3 regions of the Rhizobium ruizarguesonis genome follow, and region 2 is predicted to be linked to each of the others. Evidence: predicted binding sites of a transcription regulator. Region 2 holds the regulator's gene; each other region holds the start of a gene.
What was found. Region 2 encodes LexA, which represses DNA repair genes until DNA is damaged. Its sites were predicted from a motif close to TGTTCNNNNTGTGTTCNG; they were not measured.
Positions count from the first base shown of each region.

Region 1: a site for LexA is predicted at 7,388-7,405, ahead of J3P73_RS09650 (DUF5680 domain-containing protein). Genes of this name have one in related genera too.
Region 3: a site for LexA is predicted at 3,142-3,159, ahead of uvrA (excinuclease ABC subunit UvrA). Genes of this name have one in related genera too.

Region 1 is NZ_CP071678.1:1,937,126-1,947,399, forward strand. Features, by position in the region: gene J3P73_RS09605 (biotin--[acetyl-CoA-carboxylase] ligase) at 1-150, shown strand, start outside; gene J3P73_RS09610 (ribonuclease J) at 168-1,838, shown strand; gene mce (methylmalonyl-CoA epimerase) at 1,841-2,245, shown strand; gene J3P73_RS09620 (DUF1467 family protein) at 2,360-2,635, shown strand; gene J3P73_RS09630 (hypothetical protein) at 3,038-3,226, opposite strand; gene proS (proline--tRNA ligase) at 3,225-4,547, shown strand; gene J3P73_RS09640 (lipoprotein-releasing ABC transporter permease subunit) at 4,563-5,867, shown strand; gene J3P73_RS09645 (ABC transporter ATP-binding protein) at 5,882-6,565, shown strand; gene J3P73_RS09650 (DUF5680 domain-containing protein) at 6,876-7,340, opposite strand; gene dnaE (DNA polymerase III subunit alpha) at 7,842-10,274, shown strand, end outside.
Region 2 is NZ_CP071678.1:2,296,846-2,307,119, forward strand. Features, by position in the region: gene lpxD (UDP-3-O-(3-hydroxymyristoyl)glucosamine N-acyltransferase) at 1-282, shown strand, start outside; gene fabZ (3-hydroxyacyl-ACP dehydratase FabZ) at 275-742, shown strand; gene lpxA (acyl-ACP--UDP-N-acetylglucosamine O-acyltransferase) at 739-1,557, shown strand; gene J3P73_RS11465 (LpxI family protein) at 1,561-2,442, shown strand; gene lpxB (lipid-A-disaccharide synthase) at 2,439-3,617, shown strand; gene gltA (citrate synthase) at 3,649-4,938, opposite strand; gene J3P73_RS11480 (ComEC/Rec2 family competence protein) at 5,228-7,660, shown strand; gene lexA (transcriptional repressor LexA) at 7,641-8,360, opposite strand; gene J3P73_RS11490 (VOC family protein) at 8,560-9,456, shown strand; gene kdsA (3-deoxy-8-phosphooctulonate synthase) at 9,453-10,274, shown strand, end outside.
Region 3 is NZ_CP071678.1:2,451,899-2,462,172, forward strand. Features, by position in the region: gene J3P73_RS12215 (GNAT family N-acetyltransferase) at 1-101, opposite strand, end outside; gene uvrA (excinuclease ABC subunit UvrA) at 98-3,019, opposite strand; gene J3P73_RS12225 (single-stranded DNA-binding protein) at 3,303-3,812, shown strand; gene J3P73_RS12230 (MarC family protein) at 3,940-4,587, opposite strand; gene gyrA (DNA gyrase subunit A) at 4,825-7,680, shown strand; gene J3P73_RS38075 (hypothetical protein) at 7,869-8,003, opposite strand; gene J3P73_RS12240 (hypothetical protein) at 8,040-8,195, opposite strand; gene J3P73_RS12245 (hypothetical protein) at 8,319-8,600, opposite strand; gene coaD (pantetheine-phosphate adenylyltransferase) at 8,691-9,185, shown strand; gene J3P73_RS12255 (peptidylprolyl isomerase) at 9,228-9,800, shown strand; gene J3P73_RS12260 (peptidylprolyl isomerase) at 9,830-10,274, shown strand, end outside.

The DNA of each region.
Region 1 (10,274 bases), 360 kb from region 2:
TGCGGCATCGGCGAAAAGATTACGGTCAATTTGCCGGACCGATCGATTTCCGGACAATTCGCCGGAATTGATGATAATGGCTTGTTGATGCTCGATACCGGCACTGGCAGGATAATGCCCATTGCTGCCGGTGATGTGTTTTTTGGATAGCGGAAAAAACGAAAATTATGGCGAAACAGGACGAACTGGTATTCCTGCCTCTGGGCGGCGTTGGCGAGATAGGCATGAATCTCGCTCTCTATGGCTACGGCCCGCCCGAGCATCGCCAGTGGATCATGGTCGATTGTGGCGTCACTTTTCCTGGGCCCGATCTGCCGGGTGTCGACCTCGTGCTGCCCGATATCCGCTTCCTCGCCAGCGAAAGAAAGAACCTCAAGGCGATCATCATCACCCATGCGCATGAAGACCATTATGGTGCGCTCGCCGACCTCTGGCCCGGTCTCAACGTGCCGGTCTATGCCTCTGGTTTTACCGCCGGTCTGCTCGAAGCCAAGCGCAATTTCGAGAAGGCTAAGATCGGCGAAGTGCCGGTGACGCCGTTCAAGGCCGGCGATACGATCAATGTCGGCCCCTTCAGCATCGAAGGCGTCGCCGTCAACCATTCGATCCCCGAGCCGATGTCGCTGATGATCCGCACGCCGGTCGGCAATGTCATCCATACCGGCGACTGGAAGATCGACCACGAGCCTTCGCTCGGGCCCCTGACCGACGAGACACGTTTCCGCCAGCTCGGCGACGAGGGCGTGCTGGCGCTGATGTGCGATTCCACCAATGCGCTGCGCGACGGTGTTTCGCCCTCCGAGAAGGACGTGTCCGAAAGCCTGCGCAAGATCATCGAGAATGCCGAGGGCAGGGTGGCGATTACCACCTTCTCGTCGAATGTCGGGCGTATCCGCACCGTTGCCGAGGCTGCCGAGGCGGCCGGCCGCGAAGTGCTGCTGCTCGGCAGTTCGCTGAAGCGCGTCGTCGACGTCGCCCAGGATATCGGCCTGATGGAAGGTGTGAAGCCTTTCATCTCCGAGGACGAATACGGCTATATCCCGCGCGATAAGGTCGTCGTCATCCTGACCGGCAGCCAGGGCGAGGCGCGGGCAGCCCTTGCCAAGCTCTCGCGCGACGAGATGCGCAATGTGGCGTTTGCGGCAGGCGATATCGTCGTCTTTTCCTCTCGCGCCATTCCCGGCAACGAGAAGGCGATCCAGGACATCAAGAACGGCCTCGTCGAGCAAGGTGTGCACATCATCACGGATACCGAGGCGCTGGTCCACGTTTCCGGCCATCCTCGCCGCAACGAGTTGCAGCGGATGTATGAGTGGACGCGACCGAAGATCGTCGTGCCGGTGCATGGCGAGGCAACGCATCTGACGGCGCACAAGGAACTTGCCGAGCAATCCGGCATCGCACTGGTGCCGCGGGTGCGCAACGGCGATATCCTGCGGCTGGCGCCCGGTCCGGTCGAGGTGATCGGCGAGGCACCGCATGGCCGGATCTATAAGGACGGCACGCTGATCGGCGATTTCGACGAGATGGGTATCGGCGAGCGTAAGAAGCTCTCCTATGTCGGCCATGTCGCGGTCAATGTCGTGCTCGACGCCCGCTATGACATCGTCGGCGAACCCGACCTCATTTCGATCGGCCTGCCGACCTACGATGACGAGGGCGAGGATATGGAGGATACGCTCTTCGACGCGGCGGTCAGCGCCATCGAGAGCATTCCGCGCGCCCGCCGCAAGGATATCGACATGCTGCAGGAGGCCGTGCGCCGCGCCATCCGCTCGGCCGCGAACAACACCTGGGGCAAGAAACCTCTTGTCACCGCTTTCGTCACCAAGGTCTGACCATGCTCGGCCGGGTCAACCATATCGCCATCGCCGTGCCCGATCTGGCCGCGGCGACGGCGGCCTATCGCGATACGCTGGGTGCTGCCGTATCGCAGCCGCAGGCCCTGCCAGAGCATGGCGTCACCGTTGTTTTCGTCGAATTGCCGAACACCAAGGTCGAGTTGCTGCAGCCGCTCGGGGTTGCCTCGCCGATCGCAGCCTTCCTCGAAAAGAACCCGTCCGGCGGCATGCACCACATCTGCTACGAGGTGGACGATATCCTTCTCGCCCGTGACCGGCTGGTAGAGGCGGGCGCAAGGGTGCTCGGCGACGGCCAGCCGAAGACCGGCGCCCATGGCAAGCCGGTGCTCTTTCTGCATCCCAAGGATTTCTTCGGCACGCTGATCGAACTCGAACAGGCCTGAGCCCTGCTGCGGCAGAGTGACCCGAAGACCGGCCAAAACCGTTCGTCCGCTTTGAGTGGTCGTCATTCCGCCGTATAAGGACGCGATACCGGCGCGACACCAACGGGAACCATAATGCTCCAGATCTTTCTTCAGGGATTTGCCGTCTACTTCATCATCTGGTGGATGACGCTTTTTGCCGTCCTGCCGGTCGGTCTGCGTACGCAGGCGGAAGACGATGATGTCGTGCTCGGCACCGTTCCGAGCGCGCCCACCCGGTTTCGCGCCGCCTTCGTGTTTTCGCTGACGACGCTGATTTCGGCCCTGGTCTATGGCCTCTGGTACGTCTGCGACACCTATTTCGGCTGGGGCTTCGACGCCCTGCCGCAACTCGGCCCTAGCTTCTATTGAATCGTGGCTTTTGCTCAAACTTTGGGCAGATGTAAGCTTATTGAATTCGAGTTTCGTCATACCAGCGTCATGCTGTTGCGGCAAAGAGCTCGCGTAACGGAATGAGCGCTATTCCCTTACGGAAGTCGGTCGGATTTCTGGATGGGACGGAGGTCGAAAAGCCAAAAAAAAACAAGGCTAAAAGCCTTGTTTTAAGTATCGCGTGATCTGTAACCGTTGCCGGGGCTGCGACGAGCGCGCCTAAGATCTGATCCTCCCAAGACTTGACCGCGAATTCGGCAAGAATTTAACTTCCTGCCTGTTTTGTGAGCTAAAACTAGCTCAAACATTGGGCTTTGTCATCAGCTTTTTTTGCATTTTTGCTACACTCTAGCAAAATTTTTCTGTTGACAAGATTTTCGTTCAAGTCCTTATAAACACGCGCTTTTTCACGCCCTTCCATTTTGTAGGTTCGAACATGCGCTTCCGGGAGGTTGCCGGCATCCGTTGCGGGTTTCCTTCCTGCCGCGAAGCGGCTATGAACGCTCCCACATCAACAATTGCCTTCGATTCCGCCTGCTGCGGGATCTCAACTGCTCCGGAATCCGCCATGCGTCTGTCCCGCTATTTCATGCCCATCCTCAAGGAAAACCCCAAGGAGGCGGAAATCGTCTCCCACCGGCTGATGCTGCGCGCCGGCATGATCCGCCAGCAGTCGCAGGGCATCTATTCCTGGCTGCCGCTGGGCAAGCGCGTGCTCGACAAGGTCAACGCCATTATCCGCGACGAGCAGAACCGCGCCGGCGCCATCGAGCTGTCGATGCCGACCCTGCAGTCGGCCGAACTCTGGCAGGAAAGCGGCCGCTACGACGCCTACGGCAAGGAGATGCTGCGCATCAAGGACCGCCAGGATCGGCCGATGCTCTATGGTCCCACCAATGAGGAGATGGTGACGGATATTTTCCGCTCTTCCGTCAAATCCTATAAGGACCTGCCGCTCAATCTCTATCACATCCAGCTGAAGTTCCGCGACGAGATCCGCCCGCGCTTCGGCACCATGCGCTCGCGCGAATTCATGATGAAGGATGCCTATTCCTTCGACCTGACGCGCGAAGGGGCGGAGCATTCCTATAACAAGATGTTCGCCGCCTACCTGCGCACCTTCGATCGGCTCGGCCTGCGCGCCATTCCGATGCGCGCCGACACCGGCCCGATCGGCGGCAAGCTCAGCCATGAGTTCATCATCCTTGCTGACACCGGTGAATCCGAAGTCTTCTGCCACAAGGATTTCGTCGATTTCGATATTCCTGGTGCACACACCGATTTCGACAGTGTCGAGGGACTGCAGGCGATCTTCGACAAATGGACCTCGCTCTATGCTGCGACCTCGGAAATGCACGACGAGGCGGCCTTCAACGCCGTTCCCGAGGGCGACCGCCTGTCGGCGCGCGGTATCGAGGTCGGCCATATCTTCTATTTCGGCACGAAATATTCCGAGCCGATGGGTGCGAAAGTGCAGGGACCTGATGGCAAGGAACACTTCGTTCACATGGGTTCCTACGGTATCGGCCCGACACGCCTTGTTCCCGCCATCATCGAAGCATCGCATGACGACAACGGAATCATCTGGCCGGCATCGGTCGCGCCCTTCGATATCGTTGTGATCAACATGAAGGCGGGCGATCAGGCCTGTGACGATACCTGCGAGCTGATCTATGCCGCGCTGACCAAGGCCGGCAAGGATGTGCTCTACGACGATACCGACGATCGGGCCGGTACGAAATTCGCGACCGCCGACCTGATCGGTGTGCCCGTCCAGATCATCGCCGGCCCGCGCGCGGTCGCCAACGGCGAAGTTGAAGTGAAGGACCGCAAGACCGGCGCCCGCGAAACGATGACCATCGAAGCGGCGATCAACCGGTTCGTGGCTTAAGGAAACGGAGGCGAAATGGCAGAGGCAGCAGTGGACCGGAGTTCAAAATCCGGCTTGGGTCCGGCTGGCAAGCCATTTTCCACCTTCGAACGCCTCGTGGCGTGGCGTTATCTGCGCGCCCGCCGCAAGGAGGCCTTCATCTCGGTGATCGCCGGCTTCTCCTTTGTCGGCATCATGCTCGGCGTTGCGACACTGATCATCGTCATGGCCGTGATGAACGGCTTTCGCACAGAGCTCGTCTCGCGCATTCTCGGCATCAACGGCCACATGATCGTCCAGCCGTCCGATGGCCCTTTCACCGATTATGCCGACCTCGCCAGCAGGCTTGCCGCCGTGCCTGGCGTCAAGATGGCGCTGCCGTTGGTGGAGGGCCAGGTACTTGCCTCCGCCCAGGCGGGCGGCAGCACGGGCGCGCTGGTGCGCGGCGTCCGCGCGGAGGACCTGACCAAGCTCAAAGCGGTTTCTGAGAATATCAAACCGGGAGACATGGTAGGCTTTGCCTCCGGCCAGGGCGTGCTGATCGGCACGCGCATGGCCGACCAGTTGGGTCTTAGCGTCGGCGACCTTATTACGCTGACGTCGCCAGATGGTGACATTACGCCAATGGGCGTCAGCCCGCGCGTCAAGTCCTACAAGATTTCCGGCCTCTTCGAGATCGGCATGTCGGAATACGACTCCTCGATCATCTTCATGCCGCTGGAGGAGGCGCAGCTCTATTTCAACGCCGAGGGACTGGTGCAGTCGATCGAACTCTTCGTCGACCACCCCGACGATATAGACAATCTGAAGCCTAAGGTAGTGGAGGCGGCCGGCCGCCAGATCAACCTCACCGACTGGCGCCAGCGCAACCAGACCTTTTTCTCGGCGCTACAGGTCGAGCGTAACGTCATGTTCATGATCCTGACGCTGATCGTGCTTGTCGCGGCGCTGAACATCATCTCCGGCCTCATCATGTTGGTGAAGGACAAGGGCAGCGATATCGCCATCCTGCGTACCATGGGTGCCAGCGCCGGTGCGATCATGCGCATCTTCTTCATGACCGGAGCGGCGATCGGGATCGTCGGCACAATTGGCGGTGTGTTGCTCGGCGTTCTTGTCTGCGTCAACATCGAATCCGTCCGCCAATTCTTCTCCTGGGTATCAGGCACCGTTCTCTTCAATCCGCAGGTCTATTTCCTCAGCCAGCTGCCGGCCGAAATGGATTTCAGCGAAACGATGTCGATCGTCGTCATGGCGCTGACGCTCTCCTTCATCGCGACCATTTTCCCGGCCTGGCGTGCCTCCAGGCTCGATCCGGTGCAGGCCCTGCGCTACGAATAAGGAATGCCGCATCTATGAAACGCAACGTCGTTCTCAAGCTTACCGGCGTCGAACGCCATTACGGGCAGGGCGATACGCTGCTCTCGATCCTGAAGGGCGCGGATTTTTCGATGTCGAAGGGCGAGATCGTCGCTCTCGTCGCTCCATCCGGCACCGGCAAATCGACGCTGCTGCATATCGCCGGCCTGCTGGAGCATCCGGACGGTGGTGAAGTCAACATCAACGGTCATGCCTGTGACGGCCTTAGCGACGAGAAGCGCACCGCGATCCGCCGGAGCGAAATCGGCTTCGTTTACCAGTTCCACCACCTCTTGCCGGAGTTCTCGGCACTCGAGAACATCATGATGCCGCAGCTGATCGCCGGGCTTTCCTGGAAGGAAGCCGGAGAGCGGGCCGGCCAGCTTCTCGATTATATGCGCATCGGCCATCGTGGCTCGCATCGCCCGGGCGAGCTTTCCGGTGGCGAGCAGCAGCGCGTCGCGATTGCCCGCGCCGTCGCCAATGCGCCGACCCTGCTTTTTGCCGACGAGCCGACAGGCAATCTCGACCCGGAAACGGCAAGCTATGTCTTCGACGCGCTGGAGGCGCTCGTGCGCCAGTCCGGCCTTGCTGCCCTCATCGCCACCCATAATCACGAGCTCGCCCGCCGCATGGATCGGCGCGTGACGATCTCCGACGGCAAGATCGTCGATTTCTGAGACTGCGGTCCACGGTGTCCGGTTTGCGCCGATGGCTGCCCCTCACCGTAACCTACCGGGGGTCGAGCCACTCGTCTCGACCCGTCCTGCGGACCCTCGTAAAAAACGGGGCGAGGGGACGTGCCAAACGCAGCGTCGAGGGTAGGGAAAGCGGGTGCGGTATGTCCCTTCGCCCCGCGAGCCGGGGTCCGAAGGACGGGTCGACACGTGTGGCTCGACCCCGGTCGGTGGCGGCAGCCGGATGGGGGCTGATCTCGCCAACCCCTGGCGGGACATTATGCACTTTTGACAGAACAGCAGTGGGCAGCGATCAGGGGATGATCAGCCCGCCGCGGTAGTCGAGCACATAGGCCTTCTGGCCATCGACCATGATGCATTCGTGGCCGCTGAACCGCTCGCAGTGGCCTTCGCTGCGGTCGATATAGCGGCCGAACGGATGGTCGAATTCCATTCCGCCAAGAAACCGGCCCTCTCGATACATCGCCGAAAGTGCTGTCTTGATCACCGTCCCGGCTGCTGCGCCGTCGATGAGATCAGGCGCAATGACGCAGCCAAAATAATTCATCGCCCAGACGGGCTCGTCGGCAAGCCACACCACTTCCTGTCCGGCAAAATCGGTGCCGCCGAAATAGCTGTCGAGATAGCGCCAGTCGCCGCGTTCGTAACCGATATCGTGGGAACCCGGCCGGCAGGGCGCGCGCGCCACGCCGCCGCCGACATAGGTCGCAGCCTTCGCCTCCACGACGAATTCGTTCAGCATCGCAATATTCAACATCTCATTCTCCTCTCAGCCCGATGCTGGCAAATATGCCGCGATGTGTAAAGAACAAAAAGAGAACATTGGCTCGAAATAAACGGGTCGCCTCGAGGGGGGTAGCCGTCTAGGCGCCATGACCGATCTGTGGCAGCCCAGAAGGCAAAGCTGTTGCCCATCTCATCGGGTGCTGGCTCCCAGCGATTCGCAGGTGCGCATCCCGGCATTTTTCAAACACAAGAAAGGAGGAAAAGATTCCTGTTGACAACAGAACATACATGGAACAAATTGAAAACATAACGAGTAAAGGAGAGCCCGATGACTGACATGATCCGTGATATCGCAGCATTCACCTCCATCGCAATGTTCGTTGCCAGCTTCTCGCTTATCGTCATGGCGTTCTAAAGTTTTCAGGGGATCGCATGGCAGTCATGCGGTCCGGACGCGGGACTTCTTCTGGACATCATCGCCCTCTATGCCGACAATGCGTCCGATTCATTCGGGTGATTGGGAAGGCATGTCATGGCGGATACGGCAAAGGGTTCAACGGGTGAGGCGACCGGCACGCCGGGTTTCATCCACCTGAGGGTCCATTCCGCCTATTCGCTTCTCGAGGGCGCGCTGCCGCTGAAGAAGATCCTCTACAAGGCGACCGGCGACAGCCAGCCGGCGATTGCGATTACCGACACCAACAATCTGTTCGTCGCCCTCGAATTCTCCCAGAAGGCGATGGAGGAAGGCCTGCAGCCGATCATCGGCTGCCAGGTCTCGATCGACATGGAAGACGGGCTGGAAACCGAAAAGCGCGGCGGTCAGCAGGCCCTGGTCAAGCTGCCGGCGATCGTTCTTCTCGCTGCGACGGATGCCGGTTACGAACGGCTGGTCGATCTCGTCAGCCGGGCCTATCTCGGCGGCGAGAGCAACCAGGCCGTTCATATCAGCGCCTCCTGGCTGGAGGAGGCGGGCACGGAAGGGCTGATCGCATTGAGCGGCGCCTTGACCGGGCCGGTCGACGTGGCGATCAAGGAAGGCCATCCCGCTCAGGCGGAAGCCCGGCTGCTCACGCTGAAACGTCTCTTCGGCGACAGGCTCTATGTCGAACTGCAGCGGCACGGCACCTACGACAAGCGGCACGAGCAGAAGATCATCGGGCTCGCCTGTGCCCACGAGCTGCCGCTGGTTGCGACCAACGAGGCTTTCTTTCCGACACGCGACGATTACGACGCTCATGATGCGTTGATGGCGGTCGCGCACAACGCCATCGTCTCCGACGACAGCCGCTTTCGCCTGACGCCGGATCACTATCTGAAGAGCCGGGCCGAGATGGTCAAGCTCTTCGCCGACCTGCCGGAAGCGCTGGAAAATACGATCGAGATCGCCACGCGCTGCTCCTTCGTGCTGAAGACGCGAAAGCCGATCCTGCCACGCTTCACCGGTGCGACCGACGATGCCGAGGAGGCCGAACGCGCCGAGGCGAGCGAGCTGCGCCGCCAGGCGGTCGAAGGGCTGGACATGCGGCTTTCGACGCTCGGCATGTCGCCGGGTTACGAGGAAGAGGATTATCGCGAACGGCTGGATTTCGAGCTCAGCGTCATCGAGCGCATGCGTTTCCCCGGCTACTTCCTGATCGTTGCCGACTTCATCAAATGGGCCAAGCAGCACGACATTCCGGTCGGTCCCGGCCGCGGTTCGGGCGCTGGTTCGCTGGTCGCCTATGCATTGACGATCACCGACGTCGATCCCTTACGTTTTTCGCTGCTCTTCGAGCGCTTCCTCAATCCGGAACGCGTCTCGATGCCCGACTTCGACATCGACTTCTGTCAGGACCGCCGCGAAGAGGTGATCCGCTATGTCCAGGCCAAGTATGGCCGCGAGCAGGTGGCGCAGATCATCACCTTCGGTTCGCTGCAGGCGCGTGCCGCCCTTCGCGACGTCGGCCGTGTGCTGGAAATGCCCTACGGCCAGGTCGACAAGATCTGCAAACTCGTGCCGAACAACCCCGCCAATCCGACGCCGCTGTCCAAGGCGATCGAGGAGGAGCCGAAGCTGCAGGAGGAGGCGGCGAAAGAACCTGTTGTCGCGCGCCTGCTCGACATCGCCCAGAAGATCGAGGGGCTCTACCGCCATGCCTCGACCCATGCCGCCGGCATCGTCATCGGCGACCGGCCGCTTTCCAAGCTGGTGCCGATGTATCGCGATCCGCGCTCGGACATGCCGGTCACCCAGTTCAACATGAAATGGGTGGAGCAGGCGGGCCTCGTCAAGTTCGACTTCCTCGGCCTGAAGACGCTGACCGTGTTGAAGGTCGCGGTCGATTTTGTCGCCAAGCTTGGTATCAAGGTCGATCTCGCGGCCATTCCACTCGACGACAAGAAGACCTACGAGATGCTGTCGCGCGGCGAGACGGTCGGCGTGTTCCAGGTGGAAAGTGCCGGCATGCGCAAGGCGCTGATCGGCATGAAGCCGGACTGCATCGAGGACATCATCGCGCTGGTGGCGCTCTATCGTCCCGGCCCGATGGAGAACATCCCGACCTACAACGCTCGCAAGCACGGCGACGAAGAGCTGGAATCGATCCATCCGATGATCGACCACCTGCTCAAGGAAACCCAGGGTGTCATCGTCTATCAGGAACAGGTGATGCAGATCGCCCAGGTGCTGTCCGGCTACTCGCTGGGCGAAGCCGACCTTCTGCGTCGCGCCATGGGCAAGAAGATCAAGGCCGAGATGGACCAGCAGCGCGAACGCTTCGTCGTAGGCGCCGTCAAGAATGGTGTATCGAAGCCGCAGGCCGACAATATCTTCGAGCTGCTGGCGAAGTTCGCCAATTACGGCTTCAACAAGTCGCATGCCGCCGCCTATGCCATCGTCTCCTACCAGACCGCCTACATGAAGGCGCATTACCCGGTCGAATTCCTCGCCGCCTCGATGACGCTCGACATGTCCAACACGGAA
Region 2 (10,274 bases):
GGCCGCCATTGCGCCATCGTCGCGCAGGTCGGCATTGCCGGCAGCGCGAAGATCGGCAATGGCGTGCAGATCGGCGGCCAGGTCGGCATCAAGGGGCATGTGACGATCGGCGACGGCGTGCAGATCGCCGCCCAAAGCGGTATCATGACCGATCTTGCCGCCGGCGGACAATATGGTGGTACACCTGCGCGTCCGCTGAATGACTATCTGAGAGATGTCGCGCAACAAATGTCCAAGACGAAGTTGCGCGGGAAGAAACCTGGAGGCGAGCAAAATGACTGAGGAAGCCACGACAACGCTTTCTTCGGCTGACATCATCGAGATCATGAAGCTGCTGCCGCATCGTTACCCGTTTCTCATGGTCGACAAGATCATCGAGATCGACGGCGATAACACGGCGATCGGCATCAAGAACGTCACAGTGAACGAACCACATTTCACCGGCCATTTTCCGGAATCTCCGATCATGCCCGGCGTTCTCTTGATCGAGGGCATGGCTCAGACCGCGGGTGCGATCTGTGCCAAGAAGGATGGCCAGCCCGGCAACCTCGTCTATTTCATGACCATCGAGAATGCGCGCTTCCGCAAGCCCGTCTTACCCGGCGATCGTGTTGAATTCCATGTCAGGAAGCAGAAGCAGCGTGGCAATATCTGGAAATTCCATTGCGATGCCAAGGTCGACGGCGCGCTTGTTGCCGAGGCCGATATCGGCGCGATGATCGTTCGTAAGGATCAGGCATGAGTACTATCGCCGAAAGCGCCCGCATTCATCCGATGGCTGTCGTTGAAGACGGCGCGACCATCGGTGAGGGCGTCAAGATCGGTCCGTTCTGCCATGTAGGCTCGCACGTCATCCTGCATGCGAATGTCGAGCTTTTGTCGCATGCGGTCGTGACCGGCCGCACCGTGATCGGCAAGGGCACGCGCATCTTCCCGATGGCGGTCGTCGGCGGCGATCCGCAGAGCGTGCATCACGGCGGCGAGGAGACGACGCTGACGGTCGGCGCCAACTGCACGATCCGCGAAGGCGTGACGATGAACACCGGCACGGCCGATTTTGGTGGCCAGACAATCGTCGGCGATAATAACCTCTTCCTTGCCAATTCGCATGTCGCGCACGACTGCCGGGTCGGCAATCATGTGATCATGTCGAACAACGTCATGCTCGCCGGCCATGTCGTCATCGAGGATCGCGTCATCCTGGGCGGCGGTTCGGCCGTTCACCAGTTCACCCGCGTCGGCCGTCACGCCTTCGTCGGCGGGCTCTCGGCAGTGAGTTACGACGTCATTCCCTACGGCATGCTGAACGGCAATCCCGGGCTGCTGAGCGGCCTCAACGTCGTCGGCATGACGCGCGCCGGCGTCGACCGCGCCGTCATTCACAGGGTACGTCGCGCCTATAAGTCGATCTTCGAAGGAACGGGCTCCGTCCGTGAAAACGCTGCCGCCATCCGCGAAGAATATGCCGATTGCGAGCCGGTGGTCCACATCCTCGACTTCATCGCCGCCGACAGCGACCGCGCCTTGTCCTCGCCGACCCGGGGGCAGAAGGGTTAGTCCGTGGCTTTATCAGGCGACACCGCTGCGGGCCGGCTGGCGATCATCGCCGGCGGCGGTCTTCTGCCTTCCTATGTCGCCGAAGCCGCGCGCGCGGCGGGCGAAAATCCCGTCATCGTCGCGCTGAAGGATGAAAGCGACCGGCGCTGGGAAGGTTATGACCACGCCGTCATCGCCATCGGCGATTTTGCAGCCCTTGAGGGGTTGCTCAACCGCTATGGCATCGGCCGTGTCGTCATGTCCGGCAGCGTGCGCCGCCGGCCGGAATGGCGCGAGGTGCGGCCGACGCTGCGCACTCTCATGAAGATGCCGGCCGCGATCCGCACCTTGCTGTCCGGCGGCGACGATACGGTGCTGCAGATGGTGATCCGGCTGATCGAGGGAAACGGCCGGCGTGTCGTCGGCGCCCATGAGATCGCCCCCGACCTTCTTGCCGCCGTCGGCCCGCTCGGCACGGCGATACCGGGCGAAGAAGACCGGCGCGATATCAACCGCGCGGCGGAAGCCGCCGAAATGCTCGGCCGGCTGGATGTCGGCCAGGGCGCCGTGGCCATCGGCGGGCGCATCGTCGCGCTGGAGGGGCCGGAAGGCACGGACGAGATGCTGGAGCGTGTCGCCGGTCTCAGAGCCGCCGGACGCATCTCTCCACGCCGTCGCGGCGCGCTCGTCAAGCTCTGCAAGCCTCAGCAGGATATTCGCGCAGACCTGCCGGCGATCGGCGTTTCCACGGTCCTGAATGCAAAGAAGGCGGGCCTTGCCGGCGTTGCGGTCGAGGCGGGCCGTTCGCTCGTGCTCGATCGCGCCGCCGTCCTCAAGGCCGCCGATGAGGCCGGGCTTTTCGTCTGCGGCATCGATCGCGAGCTGCCGGCATGGGGGCTTGAATGACCGGGGCGCCGCTGAAGATCGCCGTCATCGCCGGCGAGGTGTCGGGTGACCTGCTCGGCGCCGATCTGGTCGCGGCCCTGAAGCGGATCCATGCCGGACCGATCGAACTCGTCGGTGTCGGCGGTGAGGGGCTTCAGGCCCAAGGTTTGAAATCGCTGTTCGATTTTTCCGAGCTGTCGATCATGGGCATCACCCAGGTGCTGAGCCGGCTGCCAAGGCTCTATACCCTGATCCGCCAGACGACAGCGGCCATCATCGCTACCAGGCCAGATATCCTGCTCATCATCGACAGCCCGGATTTCACCCACCGAGTCGCTAAGCGTGTCCGTACCGCACTGCCCGATCTGCCTGTCGTCAATTATGTCTGTCCGAGCGTCTGGGCCTGGAAGGAATATCGCGCGACGCGCATGCTGCCCTATGTCGATCACGTGCTCGCCGTCCTGCCCTTCGAGCCGGCGACGATGCGTGCGCTCGGCGGGCCTGAGACCACTTATGTCGGCCATCGTCTGACCGCCGACCCAGCGCTGCTCGAAGCGCGGCGGCTGCGTGCCGCGCGTGCACTCGCCGGCGAAGCGGGCAGGGCGATCCTGATGCTCCCGGGATCAAGATCCTCCGAAATCGCCAAGCTCCTGCCGTTCTTCGAGGACGCGGCCAAGGAACTCGTCGCCCGCAACGGCCCGATGCGATTCCTGCTGCCGACCGTGCCGCACAACGAAGCGCTGGTGAAGGGTCTGGTTGCCGGCTGGGCCACGCCGCCGGAGGTGGCGGTCGGGCCGGCGCAGAAATGGAAGGCCTTTGCCGAAGCGGATGCAGCGATGGCAGCCTCCGGCACGGTGATCCTCGAACTCGCCCTTGCCGGCGTGCCAACAGTGTCCGTCTACAAGACGGATTGGATCATCCGCCTGCTCGCCCCGCGCATCAAGGTGTGGACGGGCGCATTGCCCAATATCATCGCCGATTATGCCGTCGTGCCGGAATATCTGAACGAGATCGTTCGCGGCGCCAGCCTGGCGCGCTGGATGGAGCGGCTGTCGGCCGACACGTTCCAACTGAAGGCGATGAACGAGGGTTACGATCTCGTCTGGCAACGCATGCAGACCGAAACGCCGCCCGGCGAGCACGCTGCCGAGATCCTTCTCGACGTCTTAAAAAAGAAAAAACCCGGTCGTTTCTGACCGGGTTTTCTTTTGGGTTCTTTTGAAGCGATCAGCGCTTCGAAACCGGGATGTAATCGCGCTTCGGTTCGCCGACATAGAGCTGGCGCGGACGGCCGATGCGCTGTTCCGGATCCTCGATCATCTCGTTCCACTGCGCGATCCAGCCGACGGTGCGGGCGAGCGCGAAGAGCACAGTGAACATGGTCGTGGGGAAGCCCAGCGCCTTCAGGGTGATTCCGGAATAGAAGTCGATGTTCGGATAGAGCTTCTTCTCGATGAAATATTCATCGGTGAGCGCGATGCGCTCCAGCTCCATCGCCACTTCAAGCAACGGATCGTCCTTGATGCCGAGTTCGCCGAGCACTTCATGCGTCGTCTTCTGCATGATCTTGGCGCGCGGATCATAGTTCTTGTAGACGCGGTGGCCGAAGCCCATCAGGCGGAACGGATCGTTCTTGTCCTTGGCGCGAGCGATATATTCCGGAATGTGGTCGACTGTGCCGATTTCGTGCAGCATGTTGAGCGCTGCTTCGTTGGCGCCGCCGTGGGCGGGGCCCCAGAGGCAGGCGATACCGGCGGCGATGCAGGCGAACGGGTTGGCGCCCGACGAACCGGCGAGACGGACGGTCGAGGTCGAAGCGTTCTGCTCGTGATCGGCATGCAGGATGAAGATGCGGTCCATGGCGCGGGCAAGCACCGGATTGACCACATATTCCTCGCAAGGCACAGCAAAGCACATGCGCAGGAAGTTCGAGGCGTAGTCGAGGTCGTTCTTCGGATAAACGAAGGGCTGGCCGATATGGTACTTGTAGGCCATTGCGGCAAGTGTCGGCATCTTGGCGATCATACGCAGGCTGGCGACCATGCGCTGGTGCGGATCGGTGATGTCTGTGGAGTCGTGATAGAAGGCCGACAGCGCGCCGACGCAGCCGCACATGACAGCCATCGGATGCGCATCGCGGCGGAAGCCGGTGAAGAAGCGGCTCATCTGCTCGTGCACCATGGTGTGGTGCGTGACGCGGTAATCGAAATCCTTCTTCTGCACGGTGGTCGGCAGCTCGCCGTAAAGCAGCAGGTAGCAGACCTCGAGGAAGTCGCCATGCTCGGCGAGCTGCTCGATCGGATAGCCGCGATGCAACAGGACACCTTCGTCGCCGTCGATGTAGGTGATCTTCGATTCACAGGATGCAGTCGAGGTGAAACCCGGATCGTAGGTGAAGGAAGCCGTGTTCTTGTAGAGGGCACCGATATCGATGACGCTCGGGCCGATCGTGCCGCTTTTGACAGCAAGGTCGACAGACTTGTCACCGATTTTTATTGTAGCGCTTTGATCCGTCATGCTGATCCTCCGAAATGGCGGTGGCGCCATAAAAGCGCCATAGGGGTTAAGCGTCCTCATCGATAGCTATATGATCGCGAGGCTAATGCCAAGTTACCGTGGCGGCATTTTGTGCATTGCGGCATCATCTTTTAGGCAGTGCAGCGATGAGCTATACGCATATCGAAGCCGATGATTCGACTGCTCTTTTGGCTCCTTCAATTTTCCCTCGCTTTTCAATCGATTATTCTTGCCGGATTTGATTGGCGGTTGCATTCTGGCTGCCTGGGCGGGTGATCTTGGGCGGCACATGCAGGAGTTGACGACAGTCGAATTGCGGCCGGAAGCAGGCGCCGGCCTTGCCGACACTGCCGGTTTTTCTCCGCCTGTTGTGGTGACGCGGCCGGCAAGGACGCAGTCGACGAGCCCCTTGCGGTACCGGCTGCCGGCGGCAGCCTCGCAATCGCTGTGTATCGGCATGCGCTTGCTGGGCGAAGAGGCGGACCATGGCCGTCTGCTGCTGGTCTCGCCGGTCTTCCTCGGCGCCGGGGCAGCCTTCTGGTTTCTGGCCGCATCGGACTTTCCGCTCGTTGCATCGCTGCTCTGCCTGTTGGTGCTGACCGTCGCGGTTCTCATCGCCAGCCGCAGCCGGGCGGCGTTGCGGGCAACGCTGCTGGCGCTTGCACTTGTGGCCTGCGGCGTGGTTTCGGCGCAGCTCGAGAGCCGGCGGGCTTCGACCGTGATCCTCGATTCCGCCGTCACGACGACGGTGACCGGCCGTGTCGAACGGCGCGAAGGCGACGGTCGCGGCCGGTGGCGCTATATTCTTGCCGTCACCGGCACGGAGGCGCCGGAGGTGAAGCGGCCGCCGGAACGCATAACCGCGATCGCCCGCGGCGCGGAGGCGCCTTTCGAAATCGGTGATATCATCACCGGCAGGGCGCGGCTGACGCCGCCGGCAGGCCCGGCACTTCCTGAGCTCAACGACTTCTGCTTCGGTGCCTATTTCGATGGCATCGGCGCCAACGGCTTCTTCTACGGGGCGCCGGAGAAGGTCGACTTGCAGGCAGGTCCGCAGGCCGCAAGATCGACGTGGGAAGCACTGCTCGAAGGGCTCTACCGGCTGCGCAGCGGCATTGGCGACCGCATAAGGTCGATCCTACCCGGCGACACCGGCGCTTTCGCCGCTGCTCTCGTGACGGACGAGCGGCGTGCCATCTCGAATGAAACGACGGAGGCGCTGCGCCAGTCCGGCCTGGCTCATATCATCGCCATCTCGGGCCTCAACATGGCGCTGTCGGCCGGCATCTTCTTCGTCGGTTTCCGGATGCTGCTCAGCCTCTTTCCCGGCGTCGCCCAGGCCTATCCGACCAAGAAGATCGCCGCCGCCGGCGCGCTGCTTGCCGTCACGGCCTATTTCCTGATCTCGGGCTTTGCGGTCTCCGCCGAACGCGCCTTCATCATGATGGCCATCATGTTGATTGCGGTCTTCTTCGACCGGCCGTCGATCAGCCTGCGCAACGTCGCGCTCTCCGCGCTTGTCATCATCGCCATTTCACCGTCCGAGGTCTTGGGTCCGAGCTTCCAGATGTCCTTTGCCGCGACGTTGGCGTTGGTATCGGGTTATCAGCTGTGGAAGGACCGGGGCATCCGCGAAAACGCCTTCCTGAAGCTGCCGGTGTTTCGGCCCATCGTTACGGTTGCGGGCTTCTTCGGCGGCGTCTTCCTGACCTCGCTGATCGGTGGGTTTTCCACCGCGCTGTTTTCGATCGAGCATTTTCATCGCTTGACCGCCTACGGCCTGCCGGCAAACCTCGCGACGATGCCGATCATCTCCTTCATCATCATGCCGGCCGGCCTGCTGGCGATGCTGCTCATGCCTTTCGGTCTGGACGTTTTGCCCTGGAAGGTCGTCGGATTCGGCCTCGATCTGGTGATCGCGGTCGCAAAGACCGTGTCCGGCTGGGGTGGCAATATCGACGTCGGCCGCTTGCCCGCCTGGTATTTCGCGGTCGCCGTCGCCGGCTTTCTGCTGTTGACGCTGCTCCGCACCCGGCTGCGCCATATCGGCACATCAATCATCGCGGTCGCAACACTCATCCTGTTGCTTCTGCCAGTTCCCCGGCCGCCGGATCTGGTAATTTCGGAGGATGGTGGTCTCGTCGCGGTCGTCGAGACGGCGGCCATGGCTTCCAACCGCGAAAGACCGCCGGATTTCATCTTCGACCAGTGGCAGAGAGCGCTGGTCCTGCCGACGCATCACCCGCCGAAGATGCTGGAGGGGCCTGCTATCCCGCCGGAGGGAGAAGACCGCCGCGTCAGGCTTTCCCGCGATCAGCAGAACGAAGCAAGGTCGGCGATGCGGGCGGCTGCAACGAGCGCTGACGCAAACCGCTTTTCTTGCGTCAAGAAGGCCTGGTGCACATCAAGGCTTGGCAATGGTCGCGTGGTTGCTGTCATCGACAATGCCGCCTATCTCGGTCCGGCCTGCGATGCGGCCGATATCGTCGTGACGTCGGTGCGCCTGCGCTTCAACAGCTGCCGCTCAGGTGCGACGCTCTTCACCGGTGAGACGCTGCGCAGGACCGGTTCCGTCGAATTACGCTTCGCCGATGCCGGCCTGGACGTCACAGCCGCATTCGATGATCTGTCGCGGCCATGGATGCGCCATCGCGCCTATGACTGGCGCAGCAACAGTTTTGCCGAATCCGGCCCGCCCAGTGTCAGTGATAGCGGCGAATGAGACCGACGAGTTTGCCTTGCACCTTGACGCGGTCCGGCCCGAAGATTCGGGTCTCGTAAGCCGGGTTGGCGGCTTCGAGCGCGATCGAGGCGCCCTTGCGGCGGAAGCGTTTGAGTGTTGCTTCCTCGTCGTCGACGAGAGCCACGACGATGTCACCGGGACTTGCGGTGCTGCCGTTGCGAATGATCACCGTGTCGCCGTCGAAGATGCCGGCGTCGATCATCGAATCGCCCTTGACCTCCAGCGCATAATGTTCACCGGAACCGAGCATGTCGGCCGGAACGACGATGTCGTGGGTATTGTTCTGGATCGCCGAGATCGGAACGCCGGCGGCGATACGGCCCATGACCGGCACGGAAACCGAGTTGCCGTTGTCGGCAACGGGTTTTGCGGCAGCGGGGGCGGCGACCGGCTGGGGCTTGCCGAGGCTGCCCTCGATGACGCTCGGCGAAAAGCCGCGCCGGGGCTGAATGCTGGGGCTGTAGGCCTCCGGAAGCTTGATGACCTCAAGCGCACGAGCACGGTTCGGTAGGCGGCGAATGAAGCCACGTTCCTCGAGCGCCGTGATCAGCCGGTGAATCCCGGACTTCGAGGCGAGGTCCAGCGCATCCTTCATTTCGTCGAAAGACGGCGGAACGCCGGATTCTTTCATGCGCTCGTGAATGAAAAGGAGAAGCTCCTGTTGTTTGCGCGTGAGCATCGACGTTGTGACCTCGTGATTGAAACAAATCCAGAACAGACACTATATGTTCCATATGTGTTCCGCAAGTAGCTAAATTTCCGTAAAACTTCGCGCCAACTCGTCGAGATTTTTATTTTCATTGGCCGGATTGGGACACAAGTCTTGCATTGAGGGTGGCGCTGTCGCAAATCTCTTGCCGTTTTGAGGAGGGATTATGATGAACACGCATTCCGCCAAACCGCATCCGCTGGATCATGTCGTGCTGCCCGTCGTCAATATTGATGTGGCGCGCGAAAGGATCGGCAAGCTCGGCTTCACCGTTGCCGCCGATGCGCGCCATCCCTTCGGAACGGAGAATGCCTGCGTCTTTTTTGCCGACAAGACCTATCTGGAGCCGCTCGGGATTGCGAGCGCCGAGGAGAGCGAGGCTTCTGCGCGGCAAGGCAATGTCTTCACCGCCCGCAACCGTGCCTTCCGCTTCCGCTGCGGCGAGGAAGGGCTTTCGGGGCTGGCTTTCGGCAGTGAGGATGCCAGCCTCGATCATCAGAACTTCGTCGGCGACGGATCGAGCGCTGGCGAAGTGCTGCAGTTCACCCGGCCGATGACGATGCCGGACGGTGCGCAGACGATTGCCGGCTTCAAACTGGCTTTCGCCGGCGACCTGCGCGCGCCTGACCTCTTCCTCTTCACCGTCGAGCGCGTCAATCCGCTGCCGGCCGACCGCGGCGCGCTGGAGACGCATGCCAATGGCGTCAGCGGCATAACCGAGATAGCGCTTTGCGCACCCGACGCCGCCGCCTTTGCTGCCTTCGTCGGCCTTGCCGTGGCGCAAGCGACAGTCGAGAAAACGAGTTTTGGCGTCAATATCGCAGCGTCGAACGCGAAAATCAGCCTGATGACGCAGGAAGGGCTGGAAGCCTATTTCGACATCGCCGTCTCATCCGGCGATCGCGGCCTGCGCGGCAGGGCAATCCTCTTTGCCGTCGCCGATCTTGCCGTGACAGAAGCGCATTTGGCTGCTAACGGGGTGACATACACGCGCAAGAACAATCGCATTGTGGTGAAGCCTGCGCCCGGGCAGGGCGCGCTCTTCGCCTTCGAGGAAACACGATGAGCACTGATACGAATTCAGAAGTCAGGATCGGCGAGGGCCAAGGCCAGGTCAGCTTTTCCAATACCGGCCGCCTGTCGCTGATTGCCGGCCCCTGCCAGATGGAGAGCCGCGACCACGCCTTCATGGTTGCCGGCACGCTGAAAGAGCTTTGTGAAAAGCTCGGCATCGGCCTCGTTTACAAGAGCTCCTTCGACAAGGCGAACCGGACCTCGCTCTCGGCTGAACGCGGTATCGGGATCGAAAAGGGCATGGAGGTCTTTGCCGACCTGAAGAAGGAATTCGGCTTTCCTGTCCTGACCGACGTTCATACCGCAGAGCAATGCGCGGAGGTGGCAAAGGTCGTCGACGTCCTGCAGATCCCGGCCTTCCTTTGCCGCCAGACCGACCTTCTCATCGCCGCCGCCAAGACCGGCCGCGTCGTCAATGTCAAGAAGGGCCAGTTCCTCGCTCCCTGGGATATGAAGAACGTCCTGAAGAAGCTCAATGCCAGCGGCAATCCGAACGTGCTGCTGTGTGAGCGCGGCGCCTCCTTCGGGTACAATACGCTGGTCTCCGACATGCGCTCGCTGCCGATCATGGCAGCGATGGGCGCCCCTGTTATCTTCGATGCGACCCATTCTGTGGCGCAGCCGGGCGGGCAGGGCGATTCTTCCGGCGGTCAGCGGGAATTCGTGGAAACGCTGGCGCGCGCAGCGGTGGCTGCCGGTATCGCCGGGGTCTTCATCGAAACCCATCAGGACCCCGACAATGCACCTTCCGACGGCCCCAACATGGTCTATCTCAAGGACATGCCGCGGCTGCTTGAAAAGCTGCTCGCC
Region 3 (10,274 bases), 160 kb from region 2:
ATCGGCGGAGCGCCGAAGAGTTCGGTATAGGGCCGATAGGCGGCGGCTGTCAGCGTCACGATCGTTTCCAGATCATCGGGTGACGCTGGCCTCATCGTCATTCCGCCGCAACCGCCTTCTTCACCGGGCGCCGTTCCAGCAATTCCTTCAGGAAGTGTCCGGTATAGGACCGCTTTTCCTTGACGATCGCTTCGGGCGTACCGGTTGCGACGATCTCACCGCCGCCATCGCCGCCTTCGGGGCCGAAATCGAGCACCCAGTCGGCCGTCTTGATGACTTCGAGATTGTGTTCGATCACCACCACCGAATTGCCCTGGTTGACCAGTTCGTGCAGCATTTCGAGCAGCTTGGCGACGTCGTGGAAATGCAGGCCGGTCGTCGGTTCGTCGAGAATGTAGAGCGTGCGTCCCGTCGAGCGTTTCGACAGTTCCTTGGCAAGCTTGACGCGCTGCGCCTCGCCGCCCGAGAGCGTATTCGCCTGCTGGCCGACCTTGATATAACCGAGGCCGACATCCTTCAGCGATTGCAGCTTGTCGCGCACGGCAGGCACCGCCGCGAAGAAATCGACGCCTTCCTCCACAGTCATGTCGAGCACGTCGGCGATCGACCTCTGTTTGAAGGTGACGTCGAGCGTCTCTCTGTTATAGCGCTTGCCGTGGCAGACGTCGCAGGTGACGTAGACATCGGGCAGGAAGTGCATCTCGATCTTGATGACGCCGTCTCCCTGGCAGGCCTCGCAGCGTCCGCCCTTGACGTTGAAGGAGAAGCGGCCCGGCTGGTAGCCGCGGGCCTTCGCCTCCGGCAGACCGGCGAACCAATCTCGGATCGGCGTGAAGGCGCCGGTATAGGTCGCCGGGTTCGAGCGCGGCGTGCGGCCGATCGGCGATTGGTCGATGTCGATCACCTTGTCGATATGCTCGAAGCCGTCGATGCGGTCGTGATCGGCCGGGTTTTCACGCGCGCCCATGACGCGCCTTGCCGCCGATTTATAGAGCGTCTCGATCAGGAAGGTGGATTTGCCGCCGCCCGAAACGCCGGTCACCGCCGTGAAGACCCCAAGCGGGATCGCCGCCGTGACGTTCTTCAGATTGTTGCCGCGTGCGCCGACCACCTTGATCTCGCGGCCTTTCTTCTGCTTGCGGCGCTCGTTGGGAACCGGAACGCCGAGTTCGCCCGAGAGATATTTGCCGGTCAGCGAGTTCGGATTGTCCATGATGTCTTGCGGCGTACCATGGGCGATCACCTGGCCGCCGTGAATGCCGGCTGCCGGGCCGATATCGACCACGTCGTCGGCCGACAGGATCGCATCTTCGTCATGTTCGACGACGATGACGGTGTTGCCGATGTCGCGCAGGTGCTTCAGCGTGTCGAGCAGCCGGGCATTGTCGCGCTGATGCAGGCCGATCGACGGCTCGTCGAGCACGTAAAGCACGCCCGTCAGCCCCGAGCCGATCTGCGAGGCAAGCCGGATGCGCTGGCTTTCGCCGCCCGACAGCGTGCCGGAATTGCGCGACAGGCTGAGATATTCCAGGCCGACGTCGTTGAGGAAGCGCAGCCGGTCGCGGATTTCCTTGAGGATGCGCACGGCGATCTCGTTCTGCTTGGCGTTGAAGCTTGCCGGCAGCGTCTCGAACCAGTCACGGGCGACGCGGATCGACATACCAGTCACTTCGCCGATATGCAGCGTGTCGATCTTCACCGCCAAGGCCTCCGGCTTCAGGCGGAAGCCATTGCAGGAAGGGCAGGGGGCGGCCGACATGAAGCGCTCGATATCCTCGCGCGCCCAGGCGGAATCGGTCTCCTTCCAGCGGCGCTCGAGGTTGGTGATGATGCCTTCGAAATTCTTCTGCGTCGTATAGGAGCGGGCGCCATCGGCGTAATGGAATTCGATCTTGTCGTCAGTGCCGTTGAGGATGACATCCTTGGCCTCGTCGGACAGATCGTTCCAACGCGTGCCCAGCTTGAAGCCGTAATGTTTGCCGAGCGCTTCCAGCGTCTGGTTGTAATAGGGCGAGGTCGACTTGGCCCAAGGCGCGATCGCTCCGTCGCGCAACGTCCGCTCGGGCTCGGGCACGATCAGATCCGCATCGATCTTCTGCTGAGCGCCGAGGCCGTCGCAGGTCGGGCAGGCGCCGAACGGGTTGTTGAAGGAGAAGAGCCTGGGTTCGATCTCGGGAATGGTGAAGCCGGAGACCGGGCAGGCGAATTTCTCCGAAAACAGCACGCGTTCATGCGTCTCGTTCAGCGACTTGTTCGCCGAACCGCCGGCCGACGTCTCCTCCGGCGGCAGCGGCTTGTCGGCGAATTCGGCAACCGCCAGCCCGTCGGCGAGCTTCAGGCAGGTCTCCAGACTGTCCGCCAGGCGCGCCGAAACGTCCGAGCGCACGACGATGCGGTCGACCACCACGTCGATGTCGTGTTTGTACTTCTTGTCGAGCACCGGCGCCTCGGCGATCTCGTAGAACTGGCCGTCGACCTTGACGCGCTGGAAGCCCTTCTTCATCAGCTCCGCCAGTTCCTTCTTGTATTCGCCCTTGCGCCCGCGCACGAGCGGCGCAAGGATATAAAGACGGGTGCCCTCGCCGAAATCGAGGATACGGTCGACCATCTGGCTGACGGTCTGGCTCTCGATCGGCAGGCCGGTCGCCGGCGAATAGGGAACGCCGACGCGGGCAAAGAGCAGGCGCATATAGTCGTAGATCTCGGTCACGGTGCCGACCGTCGAGCGCGGATTGCGCGAGGTGGTCTTCTGCTCGATCGAGATTGCCGGCGACAGCCCGTCGATCTGGTCGACATCGGGCTTCTGCATCATCTCGAGGAACTGCCGGGCATAGGCCGACAGGCTCTCGACATAACGCCGCTGGCCCTCGGCATAGATCGTGTCGAAGGCGAGCGAGGATTTGCCCGAACCCGAAAGCCCGGTCATGACGATCAGCTTGTTACGCGGCAGATCGAGATCGATGCTCTTGAGATTATGCTCGCGCGCGCCGCGGATGGAGATCGTCTTCAGTTCGCTCATCGTCTCTGCTTTGGTTTTCTGGATAACAGCCCTTATTTAGTGATGCCGACGGGCGAGTCGAGGCTGAATATTCGCAAGGGCTCAAGGTTTTCGATTCTGTTGACAGGATCATACGGATAAACTAGAACAAATAAAGAACAAAATTCCTGATGGATGCATGCGGCTTTCTGATGGATAAACATGTGGATTAAATGCCGCCCATGCGCATCGGCGGTCCGTGATGGTTTAAGGTGCGCCGATCGATTAAACGCCGCCGGGCAGGGCGGCAGGCAGGGTGAGAAGCATGGCTGGTAGCGTGAACAAGGTAATTCTGATTGGAAACGTCGGTGCAGACCCCGAAATCCGCCGCACTCAGGATGGCCGGCCGATCGCCAATCTTCGTATCGCGACCTCGGAGACCTGGCGCGACCGCAATTCCGGCGAGCGCCGTGAGAAGACCGAATGGCACACTGTCGTCGTCTTCAACGAGGGCCTCTGCAAGGTCGTCGAGCAATATGTGAAGAAGGGCGCCAAGCTTTATATCGAAGGCCAGCTGCAGACCCGCAAGTGGCAGGACCAGCAGGGCCAGGACCGTTACAGCACGGAAGTGGTGCTGCAGGGTTTTGGTTCGACGCTGACGATGCTCGACGGCCGCGGCGAAGGCGGCGGTGCGAGCGGCGGCCGTGGCAGCGCCGGTGGCGGCAACGATTATGGCGACGACTACGGCGCCCCGGCTCCCTCCTCAGCACCGAGCCGCGGCGGTGGCGGTGGCGGCAACTTCTCGCGGGATCTCGACGACGACATCCCGTTCTGATCGGTGGGCTTTCCTGGTTTTGTGAATGAGTGGAGAGCATGGCGTCTATAACGGCGTCATGCTCTTTTTCTTTGATCTCGCGGCAGATCGTTCAGATCGGATCGGCCTCAATCGTCTACGGCCGTTTTCAGTGCGGCGTCGCGCTGATCAGATTGAACGCCGATTTCGCGCCGTCGACGACGAACTGTGCGGCAAGGGCAGCGAGGATGACGCCAAGAAGGCGTGTCAGGATCGCCCGGCCGGTGACGCCGAGGAAACGGTCCAGCCTTTCGGCGATGAGCAGCATGAGGAAGGTCAGCAGCAGATTGGCGGCAATGACGCCGATCAGTTGCGCTTTCCCGATCGAGGTGGCCAGCGTGCCGGCAAGCAGGATCGTCGCCGAGATCGCACCCGGACCGGCAATCAGCGGCAAGGCGAGGGGGAAGACGGCGATATTCTCGATGTGATCCTTGGTGATCGCCGCCTCGGTCGCCTTCTCCTTGCGCTCCTGCCGCCTCTCGAACACCATCTCAAAGGCGATCCAGAACAACAGCAGCCCGCCGGCGATGCGGAAGGCGCCGATCGAAATCCCGAGCACGCCGAGCACGCCCGCGCCGAACAGCGCGAAGACGGCGAGGATGATGAAGGCGATGGTCGAGCCGCGCAGCGCCACCTGCGTACGCTCGCTGCGGCTCATGCCTGTCGTCAGGCCCAGGAAGATCGGTGCGAGCCCCGGCGGATCGATGGTGACGAGCAGCGTCGTGAAGGCGTTGATCAATTGGTCGGCGCTTGCCATCGGCTCTCCGGAACCCCATATGGGTGTGTGGTTTTTTATGATTGTGAAGCGGGGATTCCGATTTGGCAAATATCCCGCGGCGGCCCGCAGCGGATTTGTCCGGTCTGGCCGCGCAACTTGTATGTTTTACCGTCTTTAAGCCGCAAAAGCCTGTTCAAAACGCGCTGTGAAATTGGCGTGGCAACAGGCTTTCCGCTATAAATCTTCAAGTGATTCTAGAAGAGATCGTGATCTGTTTTGACTGAGCAAACACCCCCCGGCGGCGGGAAGCTCCCGCCAGGCATCGAGCCCATCTCCATCATGGAGGAAATGCAGCGGTCGTATCTCGATTACGCCATGAGCGTCATCGTCAGCCGCGCGCTGCCCGACGTGCGCGACGGCCTGAAGCCCGTGCACCGGCGCATCCTCTACGGCATGTCCGAGCTCGGTATCGACTGGAACAAGAAATACGTCAAATGCGCCCGCGTCACCGGTGACGTGATGGGTAAATTCCATCCGCACGGCAATTCCGCGATCTATGATGCGCTCGCCCGCATGGCGCAGCCCTGGTCGCTGCGGCTGCCGCTGATCGACGGTCAGGGCAATTTCGGCTCGGTCGATGGTGATCCGCCGGCGGCCGAACGTTACACCGAATGCCGCCTCGAAAAGGCTGCCCATTCGCTGCTCGACGATCTCGACAAGGAAACCGTCGATTTCCGCGACAACTACGACGGTACGCTCTCCGAGCCGGTCGTGGTGCCCGCCAAGTTCCCGAACCTGCTCGTCAATGGCGCCGGCGGCATCGCCGTCGGCATGGCGACCAACATCCCGCCGCACAATCTCTCCGAAGTCATCGACGGCTGCGTCGCGCTGATCGACGATCCGGCAATCGAGCTGCCGGAACTGATGCAGATCATTCCCGGCCCCGATTTCCCCACAGGTGCGAAGATCCTTGGCCGTGCCGGCATCCGATCCGCCTATGAGACCGGCCGCGGATCCGTCATCATGCGCGGCGTTGCCGCCATCGAGCCGATGCGCGGTGACCGCGAGCAGATCATCATCAGCGAGATTCCCTACCAGGTGAACAAGGCGACGATGATCGAGAAGATGGCCGAGCTGGTGCGCGACAAGCGCATCGAAGGCATCTCCGACCTGCGCGACGAATCCGACCGCCAGGGTTATCGCGTCGTCGTCGAGCTGAAGCGCGATGCCAATGCCGAGGTCATCCTCAACCAGCTTTATCGCTATACGCCGCTGCAGACGTCCTTCGGCTGCAACATGGTGGCGCTGAACGGCGGCAAGCCCGAACAGCTGACCCTGCTCGACATGCTGCGCGCTTTCGTCTCTTTCCGCGAGGAAGTCGTTAGCCGGAGAACGAAATTCCTGCTGCGCAAGGCGCGTGACCGCGCCCATGTGTTGGTCGGCCTCGCCATTGCCGTCGCCAATATCGACGAGGTCATCCGCGTCATCCGTCAGGCGCCCGATCCCCAGTCGGCCCGCGAAGAACTGATGACCCGCCGCTGGCCGGCGGCAGATGTCGAAAGCCTTATCCGTCTGATCGACGATCCGCGCCATCGCATCAATGAGGACCTGACCTACAATCTGTCGGAAGAGCAGGCCCGCGCCATCCTCGAACTGCGCCTTGCCCGCCTGACGGCTCTTGGCCGCGACGAAATCGGCGACGAACTCAACAAGATCGGCGAGGAAATCAAGGATTACCTGGATATTCTCTCCTCGCGCGTCCGCATCCAGACCATCGTCAAGGATGAACTCATCGCCGTCCGCGACGAGTTCGGCACGCCGCGCCGCACCGAGATCGTCGATGGCGGTCTCGAAATGGACGACGAGGATCTGATCGCCCGTGAAGACATGGTCGTCACCGTCTCGCATCTCGGTTATATCAAGCGCGTGCCGCTGACCACCTACCGCGCCCAGCGCCGCGGCGGCAAGGGTCGCTCCGGCATGACCACCCGCGACGAGGATTTTGTTAGCCGGCTATTCGTAGTCAATACTCACACGCCGGTGCTGTTCTTCTCCTCGCGTGGCATCGTCTACAAGGAGAAGGTCTGGCGCCTGCCGATCGGCACGCCGACCTCACGCGGCAAGGCGCTGATCAATATGCTGCCGCTCGCACCCGGCGAGCGTATCACCACCATCCTGCCTTTGCCCGAGGACGAGACGAGCTGGGACAATCTCGACGTCATGTTCTCGACGACGCGCGGCACGGTTCGCCGCAACAAGCTGTCGGACTTCGTCCAGGTCAACCGCAACGGCAAGATCGCCATGAAGCTCGAGGAGGAGGGGGACGAAATCCTCTCCGTCGAGACCTGCACCGAACATGACGACGTGCTGCTGACGACCGCGCTCGGTCAGTGCATCCGCTTCTCCGTCGACGACGTCCGGGTCTTTGCCGGCCGCAATTCGATCGGCGTGCGCGGCATCTCGCTTGCCGGCGGCGACCGCATCATTTCGATGACCATCGTGCGCCATGTCGACGCCGAGCCGTGGGAACGCGCCGCCTATCTGAAGCGCGCTGCCAACGACCGGCGCCTGACGACGGGCGAGGCCGAGGAGATCGCGCTGGTCGGCGAGGAAGTCACCGAAGAGGGACAGCTGAGCGACGAGCGTTACGAAGAGCTGAAGGCGCTGGAGCAGTTCGTGCTCACCGTTTCCGAAAAGGGCTTCGGCAAGCGTTCTTCGTCCTACGACTTCCGCATTTCCGGCCGCGGCGGAAAGGGCATCCGCGCCACCGACACCTCGAAGACCACCGAGATCGGCGAACTGGTCGCGGCCTTCCCAGTCGATGATGGCGACCAGATCATGCTGGTCTCCGATGGCGGCCAGCTGATCCGTGTACCGGTCGGCGGCATCCGCATAGCCAGCCGCGCCACCAAGGGCGTCACCATCTTCTCGACGGCCAAGGACGAGAAGGTAGTCTCCGTCGAGCGCATCAGCGAGCCGGAGGAGGACGAGACGGAAGAGGCTGTCGAGGTCGCCGAAGGCGTCGCTGTTGCCGACGAAGGTGCTGCCGACGAAGGTGGTGGCGACGGGGCGCCGATTGCCGATGGCGATCCGGCCGGGCCTGCCGGGCCTGCCGGGCCTGCCGAAGAGTGATCAAGTGAATGGGGCGGCTTCGAGCCGCCCTTTTCTTTTCAAGCCGCCCTTTTGCTTTTCAAATCGGATGATGGTTCGGGACCACGCCACAGAAAAAGCCGGACGCTGATGCATCCGGCTTTGAATGGGCCTGGCGACGGAAGGGTGCCGCTCAAGGGTGGGAAGAGGGTGTAGGCAAGGGAGGAATGTCAGAACGCTCTATGTTTGTCGTTCAGCGCCTTCACCTCTTCGCCTTCGCGCCGGAGCGCTGAAATCGTTGAGGCCACAGACACGATGAACATGACACTGATAAGGGCGGTGAGCACTGTCAAGATCGTGAACATAGGCATTCCTTTCCTGGGGAGTTGCGTTCTCGCCCCTCAGTACTGGCCCAGCACGGCCGTCCGGGCCGAAGCATAGGGACCATAAACCTTGGACGTATCGACCTTTTGATCATAGAGAGCGACAGTTGCGGTCAGCATGCCCGTGACCATTACCATCCAGAGCACGTTAATCATCGTAATCTTACCGGGCATTTTTATTCCTTCCGCGCCGCATCTATGTATCGGTTGAATGAACGCATCCGTCTGAAAATGGTTCCGCCGGATGTTGATCGGGTGTTTACCAATGGCGATCTGAAGCGACCTTGAATGTCTCGTTCATCTGGCGTTCAGATTCGAAGCTTCGCGCAGCCGGCCCTGGGCGCGCACGATCGCCGCATGCTCGGCGAGCTCCGGTCGTACCCAGCGCACCTCGTCTCGATCGGCGAAATAGCCATAGGCCATCTCGGCGGCGAGAGAGAAAACGACGGCAAGTGCAACGAGCACGATCAGCATGGACTTGGTCTTTCGGGGAGCGCCGGATGCCGGAATGGCATCGGCTGCTTTGATGATGCGAATTAAGCAGATCGTGCCTGAAACGGCCTTGAACGGGCCATTCATCCGTCGTTCAGTCGCCCGGAACGACTGGCCAAATCACTTGCGGCAAGGCAGCATCCGTGACAAAAGGCGTCAAACCAACGGCCGGGCCACATGACGACAGCTTTCTATCCTGGGTCCTTCGACCCGATCACCAATGGACATGTGGATGTTCTGGTCCAGGCGCTGAACGTCGCCGAAAAGGTGATCGTCGCGATCGGCATCCATCCCGGCAAGGCGCCGCTCTTCTCCTTCGAAGAGAGAGCCGAGCTGATCCGCCGTTCTCTGGCGCAAGCGCTGCCCGGCAAGACCGGCGACATAACCGTCGTCGCCTTCGACAATCTGGTGGTCGATGCCGCCCGCACCCATGGTGCGACGCTGTTGATCCGCGGCCTTCGTGACGGCACCGATCTCGATTACGAAATGCAGATGGCCGGCATGAACCGGACGATGGCGCCTGATATCCAGACCATCTTTTTGCCGGCGGGCACGGCCTCCCGGCCTATTACCGCCACATTGGTTCGCCAGATCGCCGCCATGGGCGGCGATGTCAGCGCTTTCGTGCCGGCCGCCGTCTTGCAAGCCCTCACATCCAAGCGCCCAAACTAGTAAGAACAAAGACTAGGCGGAACCCGCCGCAACGGAGCCCACATGAAACTCTTCTATCTCGCATTTGCCGGCGTGCTGTATCTCGCCTCCTTCGCGGGGGATGTCTTCGCCCAGTCGGCCGATCATTATCTCACCATCCAGTTGAAGAACGGCCCTGTCGTCATCCAGCTCATGCCTGATGTGGCGCCGAAGCATGTCGCCCAGATCGAGACGCTGGCCAAGAAGGGCGAATACGACAACGTCGCCTTCCACCGCGTCATCGACGGTTTCATGGCCCAGACCGGCGACGTCAAGTTCGGCAACATGGAGAAGGGCTTCGATGCGAGCCTTGCCGGCACCGGCAGCTCCGACATGCCTGACATTCCGGCTGAATTCTCGAAGACCCCGTTCGTGCGTGGCACGGTCGGCATGGCCCGCTCACAGGATCCGAATTCCGCCAATTCGCAGTTCTTCATCATGTTCGCCGAGGGTTCGTTCCTGAACGGCCAGTACACCGTCGTTGGCAAGGTCGTCTCCGGCATGGAGAATGTCGACAAGATCAAGAAGGGCGAAGGCCAGAACGGCGAAGTCAGCAATCCCGACCGGATGATCAAAGTCACCCTGGGCAAGAAGTAAGTTACGAGAGAAACAAGAGGAGAAGGCAAATGGCCGAGATCAAGGATCCCGAAAACACCGTCATTCTGGAAACCACCAAGGGCAAGGTTGTCATTCAGCTTTTGCCGCAGGTCGCCCCGGAGCATGTCGCCCGCATCAAGGAACTCGCCCGCGAGAAGGCCTATGACGGCGTCGTCTTCCACCGCGTTATCCAGGATTTCATGGCCCAGACGGGCGATGTCGAATTCGGCAAGAAGGGCTCGGAAACCTTCAATCCCAGTCGCGCCGGCATGGGCGGCTCTTCGAAGCCGGATCTGAAGGCTGAATTCTCGGCGACCACGCATACGCGCGGCACCTGCTCGATGGCCCGTTCGCAGAACCCGAACTCGGCTAATTCGCAGTTCTTCATCTGCTTCACCGACGCGCCCTGGCTGAACAAGCAGTATTCCGTCTGGGGCCAGGTCATCGAAGGCATGGACAACGTCGACAAGATCA